DNA from 3 places in the Sporosarcina sp. NCCP-2331 genome. Region 3 is predicted to be linked to each of the others. Evidence: riboswitches for the same ligand, from Rfam matches in the RefSeq annotation. Region 3 holds a riboswitch; each other region holds the start of a gene.
What was found. A riboswitch is a leader RNA that binds a small molecule or an ion and turns the genes downstream of it on or off. The one in region 3 is predicted to bind cobalamin.
Positions count from the first base shown of each region.

Region 1 (5,661 bases), on a different contig from region 3:
GAAATCAAACTGGAATCGCCGAAAAATAAAGAGAACGGTGACTATGCAGCGAACATCGCAATGCAGCTGACGAAACTCGCGAAGCAACCGCCGCGTGCAATTGCAGAAGCGATTTTGGCACATTTAGATACAACGGACACAGCGATCGAATCAATCGAAATTGCGGGTCCCGGCTTTTTGAATATCCGTGTGAAGGCAGGCAGCTTAGCGGACGTCGTGAAATTTATTCTCGACCAGGGCAGCGAATACGGGCATTCCGAAAGTGGACAGCATCAGAAAGTGCAGGTGGAATTCGTTTCCGCCAATCCGACAGGCGACTTGCACCTCGGGCATGCGCGGGGCGCTTCTTTAGGTGATGCATTATGCAATATTCTTGATCTCGCGGGTTACGATGTATCGCGTGAATACTATATTAACGATGCGGGAAATCAAATTAATAATCTGGCTAAGTCAATTGAAGTCCGTTATTTCGAAGCGCTCGGTTTGGAGAAGGAAATGCCGGAGGACGGCTACCAGGGTGCAGACATTATTGGGATCGCGAAGGAACTTGCCAATGAATATGGCGACCGTTATACAAAAGTTCCGGAAGAAGAGCGCTTGGCATTTTTCCGCGAACACGGTCTGCAGATCGAACTCGACAAGCTGAAGAAAGATTTGGCGGACTTCCGTGTTCATTTTGACAACTGGTTCTCTGAAACTTCGTTATACCACAACGGCAAAATTGAAGTCGCGCTTGATAAACTGCGTGAAAATGGTCATGTCTATGAAGAAGAAGGAGCCACATGGTTCCGTTCTACTACGTTCGGCGACGATAAAGACCGTGTGCTGATCAAACAGGACGGATCGTTCACCTATTTAACGCCGGATATCGCCTATCATGAAGATAAGCTGCGCCGTGGTTTCGATAAGCTCATCAACATATGGGGCGCTGATCACCACGGCTATATTCCGCGCATGAAAGCTGCAATCCAGGCGCTCGGCTATGATCGGGACACGCTGGAAGTTGAAGTTGCGCAAATGGTGCAATTGTACAAAGACGGCGAAAAGTTCAAGATGAGCAAACGCACAGGAAAAGCCGTCACACTGCGCGAATTAGTGGAAGAAGTCGGCTTGGATGCGGTGCGTTATTTCTTCGCCATGCGTTCAGGCGATGCACAAATGGACTTCGATCTGGACCTTGCTGTTTCCAAGTCCAATGAAAATCCAGTCTACTATGCACAGTATGCACATGCCCGCATCTGCTCCATCCTGCGTCAGGCAAAAGAGCAGAATATGCAGCCGTCAACAGAAAACGTGACACTGCTGCATGACGAAAAAGAACTGGAACTATTGAAGAAACTCGGCGACTTCCCGAAATTGGTCAGTGACGCAGCCCGTCTGCGTGCACCGCACCGGGTGACGACCTATATCCAGGAACTCGCTGCCGCATTCCATAGTTTCTATAACGCCAATAAAGTACTGGACCCGGAAAACAAAGAGCTTTCCGAAGCACGTCTGGCACTCATCACCGCCACAAGCACGACGATCGCAAACGCACTGAAACTAGTCGGCGTCGAAGCACCAGAACGGATGTAAGATATCTAAAAGCTGTCCGCTGAGTCATGTTATATGACTGACCGGGCAGCTTTTGCTGTTTATTTGTCTGGCCGTGATCATAGCCGGAGGAGTATGAGCACCGGCGGGAGTGCATTAAGATCATTCTGCGCGAATGAAAGCCCGAATGGTGCGGTGGTTGGCTGGAATGGTGCGGTTGAAGTCTGTATTGGCGCGGTGCAAAGCTGTATTGGTGCGGGAAAGTTCTGTATTCGCGCGTTGCAGCACTGTTTTGGTGCGCTCCAACATCATTTTCGCGCGTTTGCTGTTTTCATTCGGCGCTGGGTGAAACAGTCCGCCCTATGTGATAATGGAGACAGCCCAAGCACGCAACGCCCTCTCTGTACATTCAGTCGAATTGTAGTATAATAAAGCAGATTACGAATTACATACATTCTAAAAGGTTCTCTCAGTCAAACAGAGATGAAAGGGGAAATCGGTTCAAAGCCGATGCGGTCCCGCCACTGTAAGTGCCAAGCGCACAAGCCAGATACCTGCCTTTTAGGATTCAGTTCCGCAGCAGCCTACGAGGATAGGTAAAGTGGAAGAAGCCTGTTATGGTCTTCATCCGCTTAATCCTCCGCATCTACGGAGGGTTTTTTGTCTTTGTAAGCAGCATGTGTAATCATCCACAATCACCCGAGGAGGAAATAGTTAATGAAGAAATTTTGGCAGTTATTACTTACAGCGATGCTCGCCGTTTTGCTGCTCGCAGCATGCGGAAACGATAAAAAAGAAGAAACACCGGCTGATTCCGGTCAGGCTACTGAAGACGCAAGCTCTGATCAGAAACAAGCGGAAGATACAGACGGAACTAACTACCCGTATACAATCAATGATGCAGCAGGAGAAGATATTACATTCGAAAGCGCTCCTGAGAAAGTCATTTCGCTAATCCCGAGCAACACGGAAACTTTATTCGGCATTGGTGCAGGCGATAAAGTGATTGCTGTAACAGAAAACGATGATTATCCGGAAGAAGCAACAAAATTGGATACAGTCGGTGATTATAATGTGAACGTCGAAAAGGTGATTTCTCTGAAGCCTGACGCTGTGTTTGCTCATGAAATGATGATGGCATCAAGCGAAGAAGGGCTGAACCAAATTCGCGAAGCCGGCATTCCGGTGATTGTCGTACCGACTGCAGAGACTTTTGATGAAACGTATGAATCAATCAAAGTGATCGGCGAAATTATGGATAAAAATAAAGAAGCCGATCAAATCGTGGAAGACATGAAAGCGAAAGTGGAAGAAATCAAAACGAAGGCAGCGGATATTACGGAAAAGAAACGCGTCTTCGCGGAAACATCCGATGCGCCTGAAATCTATGCGCCTGGTAAAAATACTTTCCCACAACAATTCTTAGAAATGATCAATGCGGAAAACGTAGTGACCGAAGATGGCTGGGTGATGATGAGCCCTGAAACGATCGTCGATGAAAATCCCGATGTGATCCTAGTCATGTACAGCTATGTGCCGGATATTATTGAAAGCGTGAAAAAGCGTGACGGATTCGATACAGTCACGGCAGTGAAAGAAGATCAAGTAGTACAAGTAGATGAGAATACCACAAGCCGGACAGGTCCTCGTTTAGCGGACGGATTAGAAGCTTTTGCAAAAGCTGTTTATCCAGAGGTTTTTGGTGAATAAAACAGCCCTCGCCTATGCCGTGTCGATTGCCACCTTCCTGGTGGCAATCTGGCTTGGTGTATCGATCGGTGCAGTGAATATACCTATAGAGACGCTATGGAATCATACGGACGCAACTGCGAGCAATATCCTGTGGAAAATACGCATGCCGCGTGTGCTGCTGGCAGGAATTGTCGGTGCGTCACTTGCCATATCGGGAGCAGCCTTCCAAGGGCTCCTGAAAAATCCATTAGCAGATCCATATACCCTCGGAGTGTCATCCGGTGCCTCTGTAGGCGCTGTGATCACACTCTTTTTTGGTATTTCGCTGCCGTTCCTGGGCTCTTTCACACTTCCGGTATTCAGCATGGCCGGTGCGGCGATTACGATGTTTTTGGTCATCGGTTTTGCCCGTATGGTCGATCGATCCATGAAGATGGAGACGATTATATTAACAGGAATTATTTTCGGTTCGTTTCTCGGCTCCGTCCTGTCGCTGATGATTGCGCTGACACAGGAAGAGCTGCGGCAGATTGTCGGCTGGCTGCTTGGCAGCGTATCGATGCGCGGTTGGAAGTATATTACAATGGTGCTGCCGTTTTTTATTGGCGGTTCGTTCATTCTCTGGCTCAATCGCCGGGAACTGAATGCGATGCTGTTCGGTGAAGAGCGGGCACATCATTTGGGCGTCAATGTAAAACGCCGCAAGCTGCTTATTTTACTTGGCGGGTCGGTGCTGACAGGTTCGGCGGTCGCTGTTTCGGGGACGATCGGCTTTGTCGGGTTAGTGGTGCCGCATATGACGCGGCTGTTATGGGGATCGGATCACCGGCATGTGCTGCCGCTGTCGTTATGTAACGGTGCAACTTTGTTAATTATTTGCGATTTGGTGGCACGGACCATTATTTCGCCGGCGGAACTGCCTGTAGGCGTCATTACGGCATTCATCGGGGCTCCGGTTTTTGCTTATATCTTTTATAAACAGCGCAGAAAAGGAGCGATGTGACATGCTGCAGGTACAGGAGTTATCAGGAGGATACGGCAAAGAACCGATTGTGAAGCAGGTATCATTTCATGTGGGAAAAGGAGAAATCCTCGGCATACTCGGACCGAACGGCAGCGGGAAATCAACGCTGCTGAAGATTATTTCAGGCATCCTGCCCAAACAGCACGGCATGGTGAAGATCGATGGCCAGGATTCCGCTGCCTACACACAGAAGCAGTTCGCACGCAAAGTGGCAGTCTTGCCGCAGCTGCACGCGCACGCGTTTTCCCATTCCGTGAAAGATACGGTCGGGCTCGGACGCTATCCGCATCAGTCGGGTATTTTTTCAAGTTGGTCTGAAGAGGACGAGCGGGCAGTTCAGGACGCAATGAATTATACGGGCATCACACGCTACGTGGATACGCCGATTGAATTGCTGTCAGGAGGCGAGCAGCAGCGGGTCTTTGTTGCGCAGGCACTCGCGCAGGAAGCACCAATTTTATTGCTGGATGAACCGACGAATCATCTCGATATCGCGCATCAGCAGCAATTGCTCGATACGATCCGCAATCAAGCACATCAAAAAGGCATTACTGTTGTCTCGGTGTTCCATGATATTAATCTGGCGGCACTTTATTGTGATCGGTTGTTATTGTTGAAGAAGGGGGAAGTGGCGGCTATCGGTACACCGCAAGAGGTGGTGCTGGAGCAGGAAATACATGCAGTTTATCAGGCGCGCGTCAAAACACAGGCTCACCCTGAAATGCCAAAACCTCAGATGACACTTCTCCCGGATCTGCAAGGTGAGATCCAGCCATTCCGAGTAATGAAAGAAGAGCTGGAGATTCGCGGAGATCATGTTTTCCTGCAGACAAAGCAGCCGCTGAAGACGATTTCATCTGCCGTGCATAATGCAGGAATTGGCTGGTATCGGACATTTGTCAATCGAAGCGTGCGTGCGGATTACGATATTGATGATGTGCAGCGTGAGAACACGGATTATTTACGGGCACACGGCTATCATCTGACTGATACAGTGGCGATGATGACGGCGGTTGGTTCGGAACATGTGGAAATAGAAGAGTTTCAAGGAGAATTCGGCTCCATTGTCATCGCTGTTACTGCAGGTGTCGGCAATGCCGTAGATGTATCGAAATCTTGGCAGCGTGAGGATATTCCCTATATCGGCACCATTAATACATGGGTATTCATCAACGGGCAGCTTTCGGAAGAAGCATTTGTCCAAGCGATGATTACCGCAACGGAAGCGAAAACGAAAGCCTTGCAGGATGAACAAGTCAAAGACCCCGAATCCGGCACGATTGCGACAGGGACCTCAACGGACAGCCTGTTGATCGCGTCAACCCAGCAAGGCGCTTCACTGCCGTATGCAGGGCCAATCACACAGCTCGGGAAACTGATCGGGCAAGGTGTCTACGAATGTACGGTGCGCG
Region 1 covers NZ_BRCD01000028.1:30,311-35,971, reverse strand. Annotated here, with positions in the region: gene argS (arginine--tRNA ligase) at 1-1,575, shown strand, start outside; cobalamin riboswitch at 1,978-2,109, shown strand; gene NCCP2331_RS14835 (ABC transporter substrate-binding protein) at 2,251-3,243, shown strand; gene NCCP2331_RS14830 (FecCD family ABC transporter permease) at 3,236-4,228, shown strand; gene NCCP2331_RS14825 (adenosylcobinamide amidohydrolase) at 4,230-5,661, shown strand, end outside.
Region 1: it holds a riboswitch for cobalamin, as region 3 does, so the genes downstream of both, NCCP2331_RS14835 (ABC transporter substrate-binding protein) here and NCCP2331_RS00430 (ribonucleoside-diphosphate reductase subunit alpha) in region 3, are expected to answer to the same signal.

Region 2 (5,661 bases), on a different contig from region 3:
CCGTGCGTAGACAGGCAGCGGGTAGGGTATAGAGATAACAGGAGGTGGTCGAATGTTTGAAAACGCTTTAAACTGGCTGGTCGGGCCGGCGAATAACTTTATTTGGACGTATATATTAATTGGACTCTTATTGGCGGCAGGTGTGTATTTTACGATTCGCACAAAGTTTGTACAGGTTCGCCTGTTTAAAGAGATGTTTCGCTTAATAGTTGAAAAGAAAGACAGCAATGACGGTGTGTCTCCGTTCCAGGCATTTACGATCAGTGCGGCTTCACGTGTCGGAACCGGCAACGTGGCAGGGGTGGCTCTGGCAATCGGAATCGGCGGGCCGGGCGCGGTATTCTGGATGTGGATCATCGCAATTATCGGCATGGCGACTGCATTCATAGAGAGTACGCTTGCGCAAGTCTATAAAGTGAAAGACGGCGATACGTTCCGCGGAGGACCAGCGTATTATATACAAAAGGCGCTCGGTTATCGGAAACTCGGTATTGTCTTTGCGGTTTTGTTAACCATTTGTTTTGGATTCATTTTTAATGCGGTGCAGTCGAATACGATCAGCCAGTCCTTTATGGATGTTTTTGGGATTCCTGACTGGACTGTCGGAATCGGATTGATCCTGCTGACTGCAGTCATCGTGTTCGGCGGCGTGCAGCGGATCGTGAAAGTAACGCAGACAATTGTTCCCGTCATGGCAACGTTTTATATTATTGTGGCATTATTCATTGTCATCATGAACATTACGCAGGTTCCGGCGATGATCATGCTCATTATCGAGCACGCTTTCGGCATCAAGGAAATGGTCGGAGGCGGCATCGGTGCGGCGATCATGCAAGGAGTGCGCCGCGGTTTATTCTCCAATGAAGCCGGGATGGGTAGTGTGCCGAACGCAGCAGCAACGGCAAATGTATCACATCCGGCAAAGCAGGGACTCGTTCAGAGTCTCGGCGTGTTCTTCGATACGATCATCATCTGTTCTGCAACGGCATTCATCATTTTGCTGGGCGGGCTGTATGAATCGGGCGAAACGAACGGAATCTTGCTGACGCAGGCTTCCATGGCGGTGCACGTAGGCGCATGGGCTCCTTATTTCATTGCCGTTGCGATCATGTTCTTCGCGTTCAGTTCGATTATTGGAAACTACTACTATGGCGAAACGAACATCGAATTCATCAATGCGAATAAAGGCTGGAAATACGCATATCAGATTTTGGTTCTCGGGATGGTGTTTTTTGGAGCAGTTGCGAAGGTGCAGGTGGTTTGGGACATGGCAGATCTGTTCATGGGGCTCATGGCAATCATCAACCTCGTCGTCATTGTCCTGCTCGGTAAAGTTGCCTTCCAGGTGCTCGATGATTTTACCGTACAGAGAAAGGCAGGGAAAAACCCTGTATTTAAGGCTTCCACCATACCGGGACTAACAGGTGCGGAGTGCTGGGAAGATACACCTGAAAAACCGGAAGAACGATTGCGGCCATAAAAATCCGTATCGATATCCATATGCCATACAGCACAGAAAACATCGGTGATTTTATTTTCCGTCAAGGCATATAAAGTTTGATTTTGATAAAATATTTCCCTGTAAAATGAAAGGATCTTAGTTCAGAAGGTACATTCTGGGCTGAGATTCTTTTTATGCTTTACAAGTTTAACCACTACATGTTAGGGTATTACTTGTACATAAGACACTATATATAGTATTTTCGATGAATCGGTACCATCAACGGTTTAAAAGGGAATCCGCTTAAAAACGGAGCTGCCCCCGCAACTGAGGGCATGGACGACTGTCTGGATTATACCCACTGCATTCTTGCGGGAAGGGAGACAGGAGGACGATGTGCCAGCCAGGAGACCTGCCATTCATTCCGCAATACATTCTTCGGGGAGGAAGAATGGAAGCATCAGGCAAGTATTACTTCTGCCGCCAAACTTCCATTGATCTACTAATGACTCCCGGATTACTGGGAGTCTTTTTACTTACATAACAAACACAAAGGGAGCGAATGTAATGGCTATAATTCATGAAACGGCAGGTCTTAATCTATTGCTGGAAAATCTTGAGCAGGAATTCGGCAAGAAGCAAATCGAGGCGCTGACGGAAGCGAGCGAGCGTTATCAGGAACGTCATCCGGACAGTTCCGCTTCGGACTGGACAAGCGCGATGGTGCTCGAATCATTGAGCAGAATCGACGAAGCGAACGCATACTGGACTTTCGTTGCCGCACGCATTTATTTGTACGATGTGTATGCGAAGCAGAAAGCGCTGCGCGGTGCGGACGTCTATACCGACTTTGCGAAAAATGTAGAAAAACTGGTTGCACAGGGCCTTTATACTCCAATTCTTACTGAGAAGTACAGCCATGATGAACTGCAGGAGATCGGTCGTTTGCTGGAGCCTTCACGCGACCTGTTATTTACGTATATCGGATTAAAAACGCTGGTGGACCGCTATGTGACAGTGAATTTCTCCAAGCAGCCGGTCGAGCTGCCTCAGGAACGCTGGCTGATCATTGCGATGACGCTGATGCAGGATGAAACGGAAGACCGCATCCACAAGATCGGCGAAGCCTACTGGGCGATGAGCAATCTTTATATGACGGTGGCGACGCCGACGCTCTCCAACGCAGGCAAGATGCACGGCCAGCTGTCGAGCTGCTTCATTGATACAGTGGATGATTCCTTGCAGGGCATCTACAACAGCAACACCGATATCGCGAACCTGTCGAAATTCGGCGGCGGCATCGGCGTCTATATGGGCAAAGTGCGTTCACGCGGCGCATCCATCCGCGGATTTGAAGGCGCTTCGAGCGGTGTGCTTCCGTGGATCAAGCAGCTGAACAATACGGCAGTTTCTGTCGATCAGCTCGGTCAGCGGCAGGGCGCGGTGGCAGTGTATCTGGATGTATGGCATCAGGATATCTTCACGTTCCTGGATCTGAAGCTCAACAACGGCGATGACCGTCTGCGCGCGCATGACATCTTCACAGGTGTCTGCCTGCCGGATCTGTTCATGGAAAAAGTCGAGTCACGCGAAGACTGGCATCTGTTCGATCCGCATGAAGTCCGTACGAAGATGGGCTTTTCATTGGAAGACTTCTATGATGAAGAAAAAGGCAATGGCTCATTCCGCCAGAAGTACGAGGAATGTGTGGCGAATGAAGACCTGTCACGCGAGACGGTATCAGCGATCGAAATCATGAAACGGGTCCTGCGCAGCCAGCTGGAAACGGGCACGCCGTTCATGTTCTACCGCGATGAAGTAAACCGCATGAACCCGAATAAACATGAAGGAATCATTTACTCGAGTAATTTGTGTACAGAAATATTACAAAATATGTCAGCGAGCACACACGAATCAGTTACCCTTGAAGACGATTTAGTCGTCACACGCACGAAGCCGGGCGATTTCGTGGTCTGTAATCTGTCATCGATCAACCTGGGGAAAGCAGTGGTTGCAGACGTATTGGACCGCTTGATTACGATTCAGGTCCGCATGCTCGACAATGTCATCGATCAGAACCAGATCCCTGTCGTGCAGGCGCAGCGGACGAACGCAAGATACCGCGGCATCGGACTCGGCACATTCGGCTGGCATCATTTATTGGCGCTCAAGGGCATCCAGTGGGAATCGGATGAAGCCGTTGACTATGCAGATAAATTGTATGAAAATATCGCGTATCTGACAATCAAAGCGTCAATGGAACTGTCGAAGGAAAAAGGCGCGTATCCATTATTCGACGGCTCCGACTGGCAGACAGGCGAGTATTTCGAACAGCGTGAATACGATTCGAATAAATGGCGCGAGCTGCGCATGGATGTGGCGATCAACGGCATGCGCAATGGCTATCTGATGGCAGTCGCGCCGAACAGTTCGACATCGGTCATCGCGGGCTCCACTGCATCAATCGATCCAGTGTTCAAGCCGTTCTACCATGAGGAGAAAAAGGATTATAAACTGCCGGTTATCGCACCGGATCTCGACCACAACACGTATGATGTCTATCGCCGTTCCGCGTACATCGTTGATCAGCGCTGGTCCATCAAGCAGAACGCTGCACGTCAGCACCATATCGACCAGTCAATTTCATTCAACATCTATGTACCGAACTCCATCCGTGCATCCGTCCTGCTCGATCTGCATATGCAGGCCTGGCAGTCCGGCATGAAAACGACGTACTATATGCGTTCCACAGCTTCTGAAATCGAGGAGTGCGAGTGGTGTCATTCCTGATTGCGTACGCTTCTTGGAGCGGCAATACGGAGGAAGTGGCGGAATTGATTGAAGAGAACCTGACCCGCGAAGGCATCCAAGTCGATATACACCGCATCGGAATCGGCGTTCTTCCGGATGTGAATGAATACGATGCCTTCTGTATCGGTTCATTCACCTGGGAAAAGGGCGCCACGCCGGATGAAGTGAAAGATTTCGTCGCGGACATCGGCTTCAAACCGGAGCCGGTCTACGTGTTCGGCACAGGGGACACGCAATTCGGCGGAGATGAATTGTTTTGCCATGCGGCTGAAAAACTGGCGCGCTTTTATCATTCACCTTTTGAACCGTTGAAAATCGAACAAAGCCCGCGCGGCACACAAGAACAACTCGTAACGAACTGGACGAAAGGAGTGCTCGACCATTGGCGACACTTACAAGAGTAAAAGTACTGAACCCGGCAAATCCAAATAAAGCGACAGCTATTTTCGGCGGGGAAGCAAGCGGAATCCTGAACTGGAACGATCTCGCACATCCTCACTTCTACACATTGCGCCAGCGAATCCGTTCGCTGTTCTGGACAGCGAATGAAGTGGATATGACACAGGACGTCAAACAGTTTTCACGTCTGTCACAGGCGGAACAGTCCGCCTTCCTGAAAATCATCGGCCTGCTTGCGACACTCGACGGCCCGCAGACCGTAATTGCAATGAAGATCGCAGACTTCACGACGGATCCGTCTGTCAAGTCTATTCTGGCAACGATTGCTGATCAGGAGAGCGAGCATAATCACAGTTACGCATACGTTTTGTCATCCGTCACGAATCTCGACAAGCAGATGGCTTCATTCGAAATGGGACGCACAGATGAGGTATTAATGAAGCGGAATGAACGGATCGTGGAAGTGTACAATGAATTTGCCGAGAACCCGACAATCGAGACAGTGTTGAAAGCAATGGTCTACACGACGCTGCTCGAAGGCCTGTTCTTCTACAGCGGATTCGCATTCTTCTATAACTTGGCGCGCCATCAGAAAATGGTCGGCACGTCGACGATGATTTCCTATATCAACCGCGACGAACTGCAACACGGCAAGGCAATCAGCGACATCTTCCGCGCAGCACTGGCTGAAAACCCGGAATACAATACCGACGAATTCACGGACTGGATTTATGATCAGTTCCGCCATTCCGTCGAACAGGAAGTCATCTGGAGCCGCTATGTGCTGGGCGAAATTGACGGACTGGACCTCGATGAGATGGAAGGCTATATCAAATACCGCGCAAACAAAATGCTGCGCATGCTCGGCCTGAGCGAGATTTATCCGGAGTTCACGGACAATCCGATGAAATGGATCCGCGCATATGTCGATAACTTCGACGATACGAAGACCGATTTCTTCGAGCAGACGAGCCGGCAATATGTGAAAACTAGTGATTTGAATGGGTTTG
Region 2 covers NZ_BRCD01000008.1:84,272-89,932, reverse strand. Annotated here, with positions in the region: gene NCCP2331_RS06525 (alanine/glycine:cation symporter family protein) at 53-1,480, shown strand; cobalamin riboswitch at 1,696-1,875, shown strand; gene NCCP2331_RS06520 (ribonucleoside-diphosphate reductase subunit alpha) at 2,009-4,231, shown strand; gene NCCP2331_RS06515 (flavodoxin) at 4,219-4,656, shown strand; gene NCCP2331_RS06510 (ribonucleotide-diphosphate reductase subunit beta) at 4,635-5,661, shown strand, end outside.
Region 2: it holds a riboswitch for cobalamin, as region 3 does, so the genes downstream of both, NCCP2331_RS06520 (ribonucleoside-diphosphate reductase subunit alpha) here and NCCP2331_RS00430 (ribonucleoside-diphosphate reductase subunit alpha) in region 3, are expected to answer to the same signal.

Region 3 (5,661 bases):
TTGTCCGGTTTGTCTGGAAGCCTGTGCTCGGCGTGCATTCGCTGCTGATGGATGAGGCGCAAAAAATTGGCGGAATTGATCCGGATTACCACCGCCGTGATTTGAGGGAAGCGATTGACCGCGGAGCTTATGCAGAATATGAGCTGGGCGTTCAGCTGGTTGCGATGGAAGACGAGTTCAAATTTGATTTTGATATTCTGGACCCGGCTAAATTCTGGCCGGAAGAATTGATTCCGGTTAAGCTGATCGGCAAGATGACATTGAACCGGAACGTCGATAATGAATTTGCTGAGTTGGAGCAAGTGGCGTTCAACCCTGCAAATGTAGTTCCGGGAATCGACTTCTCCAATGACCCGGTTCTGCAGGGCCGCTTGATCGCCTACCAGAGCACCCAATATCACAGACTTGGCAGCGCAAACTTCCAGGACTTGCCGATCAACCGGCCAATCTGCCCGTTCCATAACAATACAAGACGGGGCGCTATGAGATATCGGATTGATACCGACCAAGTCAACTACCATCAAAACTCACTGGCTAATAATACTCCGTACACGACTCCGCCGGAAGAAGGCGGCTATGAATCGTATCCGAAGAAAATAGACGGCCATGCGATCCGGGCACGAAGCAAGTCGTTCGACGATTTCTTCACGCAGCCAAGAATTTTCTGGAACAGTCTGACACCTGTTGAGAAACAGCATACAATTGACGGTTTCAGCTATCAGCTCGGCAGCGTAAAAAGCAAGTCGGTGCGTCAGCAAAACGTCGATATGCTGATAAATGTAGACAGAGAATTAGCGAATACGATAGCGGACAATATCGGCGTGGACCGGCCTAGCGGAACGCCTGTGCAGGTTACGACCAGCTACCCTTCCCTCAGCCAGGCAAATACGCCGAAATATGCGTACTCTATGAAAGTCGGCGTATTGGTCGGTGACGGCTTCCCTGCGAATGAAGTTTCAGGTGCGCTTGAAACACTGAAGAAGTATGGAGTCTTTGTTGTGATTGTCAGCGACACACTGGGCACTGTTACCGGTGATGACGGAACCAAGCTAAAAGTCAACGAGACATTTATCACGACTAGCCCCTATTTGCTGGACTCTATTTATATCGTAGGCGGAACGCATAAAAATCAAAGCAGATTTGATTACGAAATTGCAGACTATCTGCGCGTAGCCTACACTCATTATAAACCGATCGGTGTAGCTTCTTCAGGCCAGGCATTCCTGGAGAAGTCCAACGAAAGCAATATGGCAGGAGTCGTATTTGCTTCAGGAAATACAAATTTCGGAGAAGAATTTGTGGCTGCCGTAGCACAGCAACGCTTTTGGGATCGAGATTAATGGCAATAACAGAAAACCACCCGTCGGGGTGGTTTTCTGTTTGTTGAGAAGTCTAAGCGGAATGTTTAATATATATTCCTAACAACCGCAGAGGCATAACTGCAGAGCGGCTATGAGCGCGGAGATCGGTTCAATGATCATGCCGGTATGCTGTATGATCACGTAGCTGAGCCGAATGATCATACAGCCGATGTCTATGAGTGGATGAGGCTGGACTATGAGCGATTGAGCGGGTACTATGATCATCCGCCAAGCTTCTTTGGCAGAAAGCCATGCTTTTCGCCAGTATGCTCACAGTAGAAGGCGACCCCTAAGCGCCGAAGAGGGGTCAAACTGCAGCATGATTCTCGCAATACGCACAAGACAAGTTATCAAGAACAGAGCCTTACGCAGATCCCTTTTAAATAATCCTTACTTCTTCTATCCCGCTGCTCCAAGCCTTCATCAGCAGCTGTAATAATTCCGCCGTTTCCAGTAATGGAGACTTTTCCAATGTGATGGAACCGCCAATCTCCGTATGTTGCTGCTGTGCAGCGAGCCGGTTAATCATCGATAGCTGTCGGTGCTTAGTCGGGGGATGTTCTGACAAATTCACAGTATCCGAAGCTTTTCGCAACTTGCCGTTTCGAATGCCGTACTGCTTGATTTCATTGCTGATTTCCTGCCACGCTTCAGAAGTATAATGCCGCTGTTCAAAATAGCTTCCATCCTGCCAGCACGAGCCTTCAAATTGCGGATAGGGTCCTTTCTCTTTCGCCAATTGCAATGAAGCTTTGATTACGTGCAGATTTATCTCTTCAGACAGCCGTTCTATAAAGGACACAGCCTGTTCGGAATGCAGTCCAATTCGTTGGCCCGCCAGCAGTTCTTCCCAGCCGGCCACTTCTATACGCACTTCCCGCCTGCGATCTTTTCTCTCCCAAAAATCCAATATACCGTTCAGTAAACGGACCTGTATGGCACAAACCTGCGCCAAAGTATTGCCGTTCATCACACGCGGCAGTTGAATAGAAGAACCTAATCTTCCGATATCAGACTGACTATCTTCCTCAAAATGAAAAACAACACCGTCACTGGCCAGCAGCTGTTTCATCAGGCCGATAGCCGATAGTTTTTTATGCGTAATGGCAGGATTCGCAACAGCCTGATGAAATGCCTCACTGTCGACATCGTGAAGAGAACAATTCATCTCGCGCCGGACTTCTTCCATATTAAATACCAGCCAGGAACCGCACGCCTTCACTTGTTCCATAAATGTATGGGGTATACGGATATGCTTCTCCTTTACTCTGCTGGATAAATACGATTGAATTCGTATATCCAGCAAATCCAACAAATGCGGCACGCTTGCAGACTGACGCTGGCTGAATGTCTTGCCGAGAAATGCCATCACCTCATCCGGCAGCGTCACATATCCCTTGCTCAATACCCAATAAGCTTCCCTGACTTTTTGCAGACGCTGGACGGTTTCCTGCTGCATGGCAGCCATCGCAATGAGCATCAGCCGTTCTTGCGGGAGTCCCATTGGCCAATCATAATGATTGCATGTGACAAATTCATTCATATATTGACGGAGCTGTCTGATGCAAAGAAGCTGATCGCGTTCAGGTACAATTTGCAGGCCCAGCCATTTAATTTCATTGGCAGAATAATGATTGACCCAGCTGCCGTATAACCCGGCTTCCAGCAGCTTTCGCACGGTATGGTGAAATCCTTCGTATGCCGGTTTTTTGCGCAATTGTTCTGCTTGTTTGTATAAAATAGTCAGCAGCGCGCGTTCATGCGGCCGCTCTTCTGTTTGTTCCAATACCTTCATCTCGCCGTCTCCTTTCGTAAACAACAAAAAACAATCATTCCGCCTCTTCGGCAGTATGATTGCAATAGTTGTGAATGAGGAAACAAAAATAAGCAACTCTAAAGTAACCATGCAAGCCGCATGATGATCAGAGACTTTTTTGCCTCCACCTCTCAACCCCCGAAGAAAGTGTCGCTTTGACGATGCGCGGCAGGTCTCCTGGCTTCACTTCATCCTTCCGCCAAGCCTTCCCATGTCTCCATAGTGGCTGTTTCTGGCGGTCGTCCGTGTGTACAGTTGCGGGGACAGCTTCGATTTCCGAATTCCCTTTTATACCTTGATAGGTACCGGCGCATCGTGCAAACTCATTTATTTGGTTTGTTCTATTTTACCACGGATGAAGGCGAAGGTGGTAGAGTATGATTTGTGACGGATGAAAGAAATAGCTATTTGTTAACAATCTCAAACAACAGCTCCGTCATCTCTTTTGAAACAGTATAAATCCTATGTGTGTCATCAACCCGCATAATTGTACTCTTCTGTCCCTTTTCACCAATCCACAAATGATATCCCTGCGTTCCGCCGTCTTCATAGGACACTTTCATATCATAATCAGAAGCCGCCGTATCGACTATGCCAGGTTGTTTCACAGCATTCAAAATTGCAGTCTGGATCAATTCAGCTGATTCTTCGTCATCTATTTCTGCATAAATATCCCCATTCACTTGACCGAAACCTTTCGACTTGGATAAGCTGAATTTTTTGATTCCACCAGCAACCTGAAATTTCACCGGCGCCTCTATTTGATACTTTTTTTCTTCGGTTCCAATTAAATTAAAGTCGGCATTACCGTCAACAACATATTGACCCGCAGGAAAGTGGCCGTTCATGACTTGTTTCATAAACGTTTTATATTCTTCAGTATCCCTGTCCAGAAAACTGCCGCTGGATTCATAATCCATACGAAGCGATTCCCCTTTTTTCAGCATGGTTCGCTCTAAAGGCATATCCATAGAGTATTCAATATCGTATTCTCTTGTTGTTTCAGTAATAGGAAAATAAAACGGCGAAGTGGCATGGGTGATTTCTACTTCATCTTGATCACCTGTATATTCTAATTCTGCATATAATTTTATCGGCTCGCTAACTTGATACTGTTGTTTTTCGGAAACTAACCGGTAGACAAAATCATCTTCGGTCACTTCTGCTTGATTTGTCACTTCCCCTAAAAGCGGTGTTCCCTGCTTTTCCTCCGTCTGCTCATTCTGCTGGCATCCCAGTAAACTGAATAATACTAAGATCAAACTGATTAACAATCGACTTTTTTTCATATCGTAAGCCCCCTTTCCCACTTAGACTCTCAAAAGTGGATAAAGTTACAAGATAAGAAAGATGCAGCATCAAAAGACTAACGGCATAACAAAACAGGGTGCCTATGCACAAAACAAGTGTGGACTTCATCACAATTGTTTCCTGTCAGGCACCCTGTATCGAATTTTCTTCGCCGGTTACATTAGTTGTTGTTCGCATAGACAGCCGCACTCCGCCAATCCTTGTACATAAGCTTCTTCCCATGTAATCCCATGGATAAAGCCATTCTCCGAGTATCCTGTGATTAAATAGAATTGCTCATTTTGCTCCGGCAGTGCTGAATTGTTTTGATAGGTATTGTTTTTCATAGAAATGACCTCCTGATTTTTAATGTTTGCACAGTATATGCCCGAACAGAGAATTTAGAAACCTATCCTTGTATTTTTACTATATGCGCCGACCTGAAAAAAGTATCCCTCTCACAAGGTCATTTGGAAGCGCTTACATATTCTGATAAAGGTATAAGGAATTTCTCTTTCTTCTACTCCGGAAATATTAGTGTGCATGATTTTCAATTCTTCCTATTCAGAACATTATACTATAAATATATTCAATTGCGCAATAGAAAATTTCAAGCTTAGTTACTAAATTAGATAAATTCATACACATATACTGCCTATATGAAAAAACCTTCTTCTGCCAAAAAGATTGGCGGAAGAAGGTTTTCTGCGTTCATTCATACTATTCTAATCGGAACCGGCCGACTACATCCTGCAATTCACCTGCAATTTCTTTCATTCGGTTGGTCGATTCCGCCACACGCTCTACTTCACTCTGCTGTGCTTCAGACGATGCACTCACTTGTTCAGCAGAAGCTGCTGTTTCTTCAGATACTGCTGAAACACTCTGAATCGCAAGCATTGCCTGATCTTTGTGTACAAGCATTTCTTCCAGCTCAGCTGCCAGTTCCATGATGGCCTGGCGCATTTGATTGGTCAATTCCACGTTTTGTGTGAATGAGACTTCTGTGCTTGTGACAGATTGGTTTTGCTCTTCCATCACCTGCATATTCGCTGTAATCACTTCTGTCGTTTGCTTTGATTCTGCTACGATTTCTTTTACAATCTCTGAAATAACGCTTGTTTCTTTCTGTGACTGTTCGGCCAGATTTCGAACTTCCTCCGCGACGACGGCGAACCCTTTACCGTGCTCACC
Region 3 covers NZ_BRCD01000001.1:90,996-96,656, forward strand. Annotated here, with positions in the region: gene NCCP2331_RS00425 (catalase) at 1-1,340, shown strand, start outside; gene NCCP2331_RS00430 (ribonucleoside-diphosphate reductase subunit alpha) at 1,741-3,156, opposite strand; cobalamin riboswitch at 3,328-3,503, opposite strand; gene NCCP2331_RS00435 (YhfM domain-containing protein) at 3,582-4,466, opposite strand; gene NCCP2331_RS00440 (hypothetical protein) at 4,644-4,814, opposite strand; gene NCCP2331_RS00445 (methyl-accepting chemotaxis protein) at 5,188-5,661, opposite strand, start outside.